DNA from 3 places in the Enterobacter sp. UPMP2060 genome. Region 1 is predicted to be linked to each of the others. Evidence: predicted binding sites of a transcription regulator. Region 1 holds the regulator's gene; each other region holds the start of a gene.
The links. The regulator PhoB, encoded in region 1, activates phosphate uptake and scavenging genes when phosphate is short. The targets are predictions, from matches to a motif close to CTGTCATAAAACTGNCNNAT.
Positions count from the first base shown of each region.

Region 2: the regulator PhoB is predicted to act here: its motif matches at 1,994-2,013, upstream of pstS (phosphate ABC transporter substrate-binding protein PstS).
Region 3: the regulator PhoB is predicted to act here: its motif matches at 1,066-1,085, upstream of kdgR (DNA-binding transcriptional regulator KdgR).

Region 1 covers NZ_JBSKJQ010000005.1:170,788-174,067, forward strand. The annotation lists gene phoR (phosphate regulon sensor histidine kinase PhoR) at 189-1,484, opposite strand; gene phoB (phosphate response regulator transcription factor PhoB) at 1,506-2,195, opposite strand; gene sbcD (exonuclease subunit SbcD) at 2,383-3,280, shown strand, end outside.
Region 2 covers NZ_JBSKJQ010000014.1:68,489-71,768, reverse strand. The annotation lists gene glmS (glutamine--fructose-6-phosphate transaminase (isomerizing)) at 1-1,779, shown strand, start outside; gene pstS (phosphate ABC transporter substrate-binding protein PstS) at 2,101-3,141, shown strand; gene pstC (phosphate ABC transporter permease PstC) at 3,270-3,280, shown strand, end outside.
Region 3 covers NZ_JBSKJQ010000003.1:392,686-395,965, reverse strand. The annotation lists gene ACWKXN_RS10820 (MFS transporter) at 1-997, opposite strand, end outside; gene kdgR (DNA-binding transcriptional regulator KdgR) at 1,177-1,968, shown strand; gene ACWKXN_RS10810 (YobH family protein) at 2,037-2,276, opposite strand; gene mgrB (PhoP/PhoQ regulator MgrB) at 2,439-2,582, shown strand; gene ACWKXN_RS10800 (YebO family protein) at 2,657-2,947, shown strand; gene ACWKXN_RS10795 (MBL fold metallo-hydrolase) at 2,969-3,280, shown strand, end outside.

The DNA.
Region 1 (3,280 bases):
AAACCAGAACAATATGCCAGCATGAAAATACACGTCAGAATAATACGCTATTTATAAGAAAAACCCATGGCTAATCATGCGAACAAAAAACAGTCAGCCGTATAAAATTCATCCGCGTTTCGCTTGACTGCAAAGCAAACGGGCCAGCAGACGCTGACCCGTGGAAAGGTAAAATGACACGCCTGCCGTCAGGCGATCTTTTTGGCAATTAATCGTTCCGGAATAACGAAACTGAAGCGGGTTCCTTTACCCAGCGTACTATGAATATCGAGACGGCTTTCATGGTGATTCACCGCGTGTTTCACAATTGCCAGCCCCAGGCCGCTTCCGCCTGTTTGCCGGGATCGCGCTTTATCCACACGGTAAAAGCGCTCGGTCAGACGCGGAATATGCTCAGGCGCGATCCCCGGCCCGTTGTCTTCCACGCTAAACTCAGCCCCCGTTGGGGCATGGTGCCAGCGCACCACGATATTCGTCCCCTCCGGCGTATGATTCACCGCGTTATACACCAGGTTGGAAATGGCGCTCCGCAGTTCATCTTCGCTGCCCAGCACCTTCAGCGTATTGTCGACCTCAAAGGTCAGGTGATGCTTTTTGTGGCTTAGCGTCTGCGCTTCACGCTCAACGACCCGCAGCATCATCGGGACATCAATGGTCTCATTTAGCGCGAGCGTTGGCGCCGCTTCAATCTTCGAGAGCGTCAGCAGCTGCTTCACCAGCCCTTCCATCCGGTGCGTTTGCTCGCGCATGGTGTGCAGCGCTTTTTCACGCGGCGCGCCTTCAAGCGTTTGCTCCTGCATCATCTCCAGGTAGCCCTGAAGCACGGTCAGCGGGGTACGCAGTTCGTGACTGACGTTGGCGAAGAAGTTGCGACGCGCCCCTTCCAGCTGGTGCATCTGGGTGACATCGCGCGCCACCATCAGCCACTGCTTATCGCTGTAGGGCATCACGCGGATTTCCAGATGGCGACCATTATTGAGCTTCAGATTGTGCGGGCGGGTAAAATCACGCTTTTTCAGATACAGCGTAAATTCGGGATAACGCAGAAGGTTGAGGATATTCTGACCATTATCATCGGGCCAGCGCAGGCCCAGCAGCTGTTGCGCAAGGCCGTTACACCAGAAGATCGTCCCTTCTTCGGTCGTCAGAATAACGGCATCCGGCAGCGACTCTGCACCGCTGCGAAAACGCTTAATCAGGCTTCCCAGCTCGCGGCGACGCTTTTTATTACGCATCTGCATCTGATGCAGTCCGTACAGCAGCGGCTCCCAGCTGCCGCTTCCCGGCGGCGGCGTCATACTTCGGTCAACCCACAGCCACCAGGAGAGGCGCAGCAGGTTCCAGAAATGCCAGATCAGCAGCCCGGTGACCGACGCCAGCAGAAACCACGGCAGGTGTCCAAGAAAGGCCCCCAGAAGGAAGGCCGGAATACAGCATAAGATCAGTTCAAAGACGAGCCTTTTCCATGACAGACGTTCCAGCACGCGTCACACTCCTGTCATTGTTCAGAAACGGGTAGAAAAACGATAACCCGTGCCGCGGACCGTCTGCACCATGCGATCGTGGCCGCTCAGTTCCAGTGCTTTTCGCAGGCGGCGAATATGTACGTCAACCGTCCGGTCTTCGACATACACGTTAGTTCCCCAGACGTTATTCAGCAACTGCTCGCGGCTGTAAACGCGTTCCGGGTGGGTCATAAAGAAGTGCAGGAGTTTAAATTCGGTAGGCCCCATGTCGAGGGGATTTTCACCGGTCATGACGCGGTGTGAGGTGGGGTCAAGGCTCAGCCCCTGCATCTCTATCACCTCTTCCACCGCCATCGGCGAAATACGGCGCATCACGGCTTTAATGCGGGCAACCAGCTCTTTTGGGGAGAACGGTTTAGTAATGTAATCGTCCGCGCCGGTTTCCAGACCGCGAACGCGATCCTCTTCTTCTCCGCGCGCCGTGAGCATCACAACCGGGATGTCGCGGGTCAGCGCCTCGCGCTTCAGGTGTTTGATAAACTGCAGTCCGGAGCCGCCGGGCAACATCCAGTCCAGCAGAATCAGATCGGGCCAGGGTTCATTCAGCTGGTTCACTGCGCTGTCATAATCTTCCGCTTCAACCGGCTGGAAGCCGTTTTGCTCGAGCACGAAGCACACCATTTCACGAATTGGAGCTTCATCTTCTACGACCAGAATACGTCTCGCCATACTTTGCCCTGTCTTATCTTATTTAAGTTACAAGTTTGTAATTCGGCGCCATTATGCGTCAGATTTATGACAGATTTATGAAAAACAGTACCACGATAACGGGCAAACCGTTGTTTTATTACAGCGGTTATTTTCCCGTCTCTGAACGTTTATAATCCTGCTTTCTCTTTTTTGCCACGGATCAGCTATGCGCATACTTCACACCTCGGACTGGCATCTGGGTCAAAATTTTTACAGCAAAAGCCGTGCGGCTGAACATGAAGCTTTCCTGAACTGGCTGCTGGAAACGGCCCGGACGCACGAGGTGGACGCGATTATTGTGGCGGGTGACATCTTTGATACCGGCTCGCCCCCCAGCTATGCGCGTGAACTGTACAACCGCTTCGTGGTGAATTTGCAGCAAACCGGCTGTCATCTGGTGATTGTCGCCGGTAACCATGATTCCGTCGCGACGCTCAATGAATCCCGCGACATCCTGGCATTTCTCAATACCACCGTCGTCGCCAGCGCCGGGCACGCCCCGCAGATCCTGAAAAAACGCGACGGCACGCCGGGGGCGGTGCTGTGCCCCATTCCCTTTTTGCGTCCGCGGGACATCGTGCAAAGTCAGGCGGGACTGTCGGGCGCGGAAAAACAGCAGCATCTCCTGCAGGCCATCACCGACTATTATCACCAGCAGCACGCCGATGCCTGCGCCCTGCGCGGCGACCAGCCGATTCCGGTGATTGCGACCGGGCATCTCACCACCGTCGGGGCCAGTAAAAGTGACGCCGTACGCGACATCTATATCGGCACGCTGGATGCCTTTCCGGCGCAGAACTTCCCGCCAGCCGACTACATTGCGCTCGGACATATTCACCGGGCGCAGATCGTCGGCGGCAGCGAGCACATCCGCTACTGCGGCTCGCCAATTTCGCTCAGCTTTGACGAAACGGGCAAGGCCAAATCCGTCCATCTGGTGAGCTTTTCCGACGGAAAACTTCACGCCGTCGAGACGCTGGAGGTCCCGGTCACCCAGCCGCTGGCGGTGCTAAAGGGCGATCTTGCCGCCATTACCGCCCAGCTTGAGCAGTGGCGCGGAACAG
Region 2 (3,280 bases), on a different contig from region 1:
CTCGAAGGTTTACGTCGTCTGGAATACCGTGGTTATGACTCAGCCGGTCTGGCTGTCGTCGATGCAGAAGGTCATATGACCCGTCTGCGTCGTCTCGGTAAAGTGCAGATGCTGGCCCAGGCCGCGGAAGAACATCCGCTGCACGGTGGTACCGGTATTGCGCACACCCGCTGGGCGACGCACGGCGAACCGTCTGAAGGTAACGCGCACCCGCATGTGTCTGAACACATCGTGGTCGTGCACAACGGCATTATCGAAAACCACGAACCGCTGCGTGAAGAACTTAAAGCGCGCGGCTACACCTTCGTCTCTGAAACTGACACCGAAGTGATTGCTCACCTGGTGCACTGGGAGCTGGAGCAGGGCGGTACACTGCGTGATGCGGTGCTGCGTGCTATCCCTCAGCTGCGCGGTGCGTACGGTACGGTGATCATGGATTCCCGCGATCCGTCCACATTGCTGGCCGCGCGTTCCGGTAGCCCGATGGTTATCGGTCTGGGCATGGGCGAAAACTTCATCGCTTCTGACCAGCTGGCGCTCCTGCCGGTCACTCGTCGCTTTATCTTCCTCGAAGAGGGTGATATCGCGGAAGTGACCCGTCGCAGCGTGACCGTCTTCGATACCAAAGGCGAGCAGGTGAAACGTCAGGAGATCGAATCGAATCTGCAGTACGACGCGGGCGACAAAGGCGCTTACCGTCACTACATGCAGAAAGAGATTTACGAGCAGCCAAACGCCATCAAAAACACGCTGACCGGGCGTATCAGCCACGGTGAAGTGGATCTGAGCGAGCTGGGCGCAAACGCGAACGAACTGCTCGGCAAGGTCGAACATATTCAGATCGTGGCCTGCGGCACCTCCTACAACTCCGGTATGGTTTCTCGCTACTGGTTTGAATCCCTGGCGGGCGTGCCGTGCGATGTGGAAATCGCGTCTGAATTCCGCTATCGCAAATCCGCGGTGCGTCGTAACAGCCTGATGATCACCCTTTCCCAGTCCGGCGAAACGGCGGATACGCTGGCAGCGCTGCGTCTGTCTAAAGAGCTGGGTTACCTGGGCTCGCTGGCTATCTGTAACGTTCCTGGCTCATCGCTGGTGCGTGAGTCCGATCTGGCGCTGATGACCAAAGCGGGCACAGAAATCGGTGTGGCCTCCACCAAAGCGTTTACCACTCAGCTGACCGTTCTGCTGATGCTGGTGGCGAAGCTTGCGCGTCTGAAAGGTGAAGATGCGTCCGTTGAGCACGACATCGTTCACGGCCTGCAGGCGCTGCCGAGCCGTATTGAGCAGATGCTGTCTCAGGACAAACGCATTGAAGCGCTGGCGGAAGATTTCTCTGACAAACATCACGCCCTGTTCCTGGGTCGTGGCGATCAGTATCCGATTGCACTGGAAGGCGCGCTGAAGCTGAAAGAGATCTCCTACATTCACGCTGAAGCCTATGCGGCTGGCGAGCTGAAGCACGGCCCGCTGGCGCTGATTGACGCGGATATGCCGGTCATCGTTGTGGCACCAAACAACGAACTGCTGGAAAAACTGAAGTCTAACATCGAAGAAGTGCGCGCCCGCGGCGGCGTTCTGTACGTCTTCGCCGACAAAGATGCCGGTTTTGTCAGCAACGACAACATGCATATCATCGAGATGCCGCATGTGGAAGAGGTGATTGCACCAATCTTCTACACCGTTCCGCTGCAGCTTCTGGCCTATCACGTTGCGCTGATCAAAGGCACCGACGTTGACCAGCCGCGTAACCTGGCGAAATCGGTTACCGTAGAATAATCCCTTCAGGCTCCACCTTCGGGTGGAGCCTTTTTATCCTGCCCGGCTTGTTTTTAATCAATCCTTTCTCGTTTTTAATAATGACATTTTGTCATCTTCAGCTACTTTTTTCAGTGTCACATAAAGAAAATATTTCTGAAAACCTCTTGTCATAAAAGCGGCTAACGCGATGAAAAATAAGCTTTCTTTTGCTTGTTTTTAAGTGAAATTTACGTTGTCATAAAACTGTCATAATTCGTACATTTATCTGTCACCTGTTTGTCCTATTTTGCTCATCGTAGCCACTAAACAACGATTTACGAAAATCTTGCAGGAGACATTATGAAAGTTATGCGTACCACTGTCGCAACTGTTGTCGCCGCGACCTTATCTCTGAGCGCGTTCTCTGTATTTGCAGAAGCAAGCCTGACTGGCGCTGGTGCAACCTTCCCTGCGCCGGTGTATGCCAAATGGGCGGATACCTACCAGAAAGAAACCGGTAACAAGGTTAACTATCAGGGTATCGGCTCCTCCGGTGGCGTTAAACAAATTACCGCGAACACTGTTGATTTCGGCGCATCAGACGCTCCGCTGTCTGATGACAAACTGGCTCAGGAAGGCCTGTTCCAGTTCCCTACCGTGATCGGCGGTGTGGTTCTGGCCATCAACCTGCCGGGCGTGAAGTCGGGTGAGCTGGTGCTGGACGGCAAAACGCTGGGTGACATCTACCTGGGCAAAATCAAAAAATGGGATGACGAAGCGATCGCTAAACTCAACCCAGGCCTGAAGCTGCCTTCTCAGAACATCGCCGTGGTTCGCCGCGCGGATGGTTCCGGTACCTCTTTCGTGTTCACCAGCTACCTGGCAAAAGTGAACGAAGAGTGGAAATCTAAAGTCGGCTCCGGCTCTACCGTTAACTGGCCAACCGGTCTGGGCGGTAAGGGTAACGACGGTATCGCCGCGTTCGTACAGCGTCTGCCTGGCTCAATTGGTTACGTAGAGTATGCGTACGCTAAGCAGAACAACCTGTCCTACACCAAACTGGTTTCAGCCGACGGCAAACCGGTTAGCCCGACCGAAGAGAACTTTGCTAACGCGGCGAAAGGCGCTGACTGGAGCAAATCCTTCGCGCAGGATCTGACTAACCAGAAAGGCGAAGGTGCATGGCCAATCACCTCTACCACCTTCATCCTGGTTCACAAAGAGCAGAAGAAACCTGAGCAGGGCGCCGAAGTGCTGAAGTTCTTCGACTGGGCGTACAAAAACGGCGGCAAACAGGCTAACGCCCTGGATTACGCCACCCTGCCGGACAACGTGGTTGAGCAGATTCGCGCTGCATGGAAAACCAACGTGAAAGACAGCAGCGGTAAAGCGCTGTACTAACAGGATATATTTAACGAAGATGGCGGGTGGCGCTGCGCTTACCCGCCCTACGGTTTAAGCTGTAGGCCCGGTAAGCGTCAGCGCCACCGGGCATATTCGTAAAAACGTCTCAAACAGAAGAGTAATTTATGGCTGCAAC
Region 3 (3,280 bases), on a different contig from region 1:
CATGGACGCGTTCAATTAAGTAACCTGCCAGCGGAGCCATCACCATGGTCGCCAGCGGCCAGGGGGTTAACAGCAGGCCGGTCTCCACTTCTGAACGGCCGACCACGCTCTGCAGAAAGAAGGGCAGAGAAACCAGGGCCAGCATTTGGGCGCAGAACGAGCAGACTGACGTGCAAATAGAGAGGGAAAAGAGGGGAATACGCAGCAGATCGACCGGCAGCAAAGGCACGGGGAGAGTGAGCTGGCGGCGAACAAAGAAGAAGCCGATCGCCAGCAGGGCGATGAGCTCCGCGCCGGTAAGCATCAGGGACTGTCCCTGCGCAAAGCCGCTCAGCGCTGTAATCAGCAGGCCAAAGGTCAGGGCATTCATCACCGCACTCGCCACATCGAAGCGCGGCATGGTGCTTTTGGGACCGTTAGCGGGAAGAAAGCGCAGGGCAAAGAATATAGCGACAAGGCCCAGCGGCACGTTAATAGCAAACAGCCATTGCCATGACGCAACGGAAAGGATCGCCGCCGCTATGGTTGGCCCGGCGGCTGAAGAGACGGCCACGATGAACGAGTTAATCCCCATGCCGCGCCCCAGATGACGCTGAGGATAAATTAAGCGGATCAACGCCGTGTTTACGCTCATGAGCGCCGCGCCGCCAAAACCCTGCGCAATGCGGGCAAGCGTCAGGGTATGCAGTGAATCTGAAAGGGCGCATAGCAAGGACGTGAAGGTGAAAACCACCAGACCGCACTGATACACCCGACGGTAACCGAACATATCGCCCAGGAAAGAGAACGAGAGCAGGGAAACCACAATCGCAATCTGATAGGCGTTAACGATCCATATCGAACTGGCGGGAGAGGCGTGCAGGTCGCTGGCGATGGTTGGCAGGGCAACGTTCGCGATTGCGCCGTCAAGGACGGCTATTGAGATACCAATAATGATGGTCGCTATAGCGCCATACCGCTGGGGTAAAGGCAGGCCATCGGAAAGGGTCTTTTCCATTAGGATTAAAAAAGCTCAGCGTGAAATTATTCTCAGGGTAACTATTTTAGCATTGTTACAGCCGCGATATGTCGCAGATTTGTAACGAAGTAAACGCGGATTGATTGCAGGTGACATGACGGGAACTTATAATAAAAACCGGTTCTGATTTTTATAAAACACTCTCTATGAGGTGGTAAATGGCTATTGCGGATTTGGATAAACAGCCAGATTCTGTTTCTTCCGTGCTGAAGGTTTTTGGCATCTTACAGGCGCTGGGGGAAGAGCGTGAAATAGGTATTACAGAGTTGTCGCAGCGCGTGATGATGTCTAAAAGCACCGTATATCGCTTTTTGCAAACCATGAAGTCGCTGGGCTACGTAGCCCAGGAAGGTGAATCTGAAAAATACTCTCTGACGCTGAAGCTGTTTGAGCTGGGCGCCCGTGCGCTACAAAATGTTGACCTGATCCGCAGCGCTGATATCCAGATGCGTGAGATCTCTCGCCTGACCAAAGAGACCATCCATCTCGGCGCGCTGGATGAAGACAGCATTGTTTACATCCATAAAATCGACTCCATGTACAATCTGCGCATGTATTCGCGCATTGGTCGTCGCAACCCGCTCTACAGTACCGCGATTGGTAAGGTTCTGCTGGCGTGGCGCGATCGTGAAGAAGTGAAGCAGATCCTCGAAGGCGTGGAATACAAGCAAAGTACTTCCCGAACCATTACCAGCACGGACGCGCTGTTAACGGTGCTCGATCGCGTACGCGAACAGGGCTATGGCGAAGATAACGAAGAGCAGGAAGAGGGGCTTCGCTGCATCGGCGTTCCGGTATTTGACCGCTTTGGGGTTGTGATCGCGGGCTTGAGTATCTCCTTCCCGACCTTACGCTTCTCCGAAGAGCGCCTGCATGAATATGTGGCTATTCTGCACACTGCCGCACGTAAGATTTCTGAACAGATGGGTTACCACGACTACCCGTTTTAACCTCTGCTCGTATAAAAAAAACGCCGCTCTGTTGCGGCGTTTTTTTTGCCAGTCATTTCACCGGCCGATTAGCCATTATCAATCACGACGGATGTCTTACGCAGGACCGGACAGTGGGTCAAGCCAACGATCCCGCTGTCCGTATGAAGATACTGCGCAGTGCTCACGCCCTGTGCTGTTAAATATTTACATTGAATCCCTAACCCGGCTGCGTTCTCGGTGCTTCCCACGAGCACACCGTAACCTGTGAGCAGAAGGCCAATCCAGACGATGGCCAGCGCAATAATTGTTCGAATGATGAAGCGCATCATTAACCTCTTTTGTCGTTGTTATCATAAAGCTAGCGTAAACGGTTTACACGATGAAACAAGTGCAGGATTCTGAAAAAAAGCGCGATGGCGGTACAGTTAGTCCTTGTTTAAGATAAGCGTGATAACCTCGTTACATCAGGTTTTTAGACGGAGTGTGGAGTGAAAAAAATACGCTGGGTAATTCTGATTATCGTGCTGATAGCGTGCGTGGTGTTATGGACGCAGACGATCAATGTGATGTGCGATCAGGATGTACAGTTTTTTAGCGGCGTTTGCGCAATCAATAAGTTTATTCCGTGGTAATACGCATTTTTTCTCAAGGTGATTTCCTTCCTTCGCGCCAGTGGTAAAATAGACGTTTTTATTGAGGTGGTGAAATGGGTGAGTTACTGAATTCAGGGCTGCTGAATATGGCATCCCTGTTGATTTCTTTGGTTGTTCTGCTTGTGGGCCTGGTCATCTGGTTTTTCGTGAACCGCGCCAGTTCCCGTACTAACGAGCAGATTGAACTGCTGGAAGCGCTGCTCGATCAGCAAAAACGTCAGAATGCGCTGCTGCGCCGTCTGTGTGAGGCTAACGAACCGGAAGAGAAAGACGCGCCGAAAGACGCGGTCGCTGAAGATAACAAAGACGAAGACGACTTTATCCGCCTGGTGGCTGAGCGTTAATCTTTTGTCCGGGAGGTGGCTGTGGTCTGGAAAAATCCCTGGTATGACCCCTCCCTGAAACATCACACTCCGAACGGTTTTTGTAATACCGATCCTGTCGGACATCAACCCGGCGACCTTGACCGTTGGCGCAAAGCGCGTAAAGAGGCCGGTTTACCGAAGCCACCCGCGCTGGGTTATGAAGACTTTATCCAACAGTGGTGGCAACCGGTTGAGCTTACGCAACCTCATGAAGATGGGGTGTGGTGGCTGGGACACGCGAGCGTGATGCTGCAGCTGGACGGCTATATCATCCTTACCGATCCGGTTTTTTCACGGCGCGCTTCTCCACTC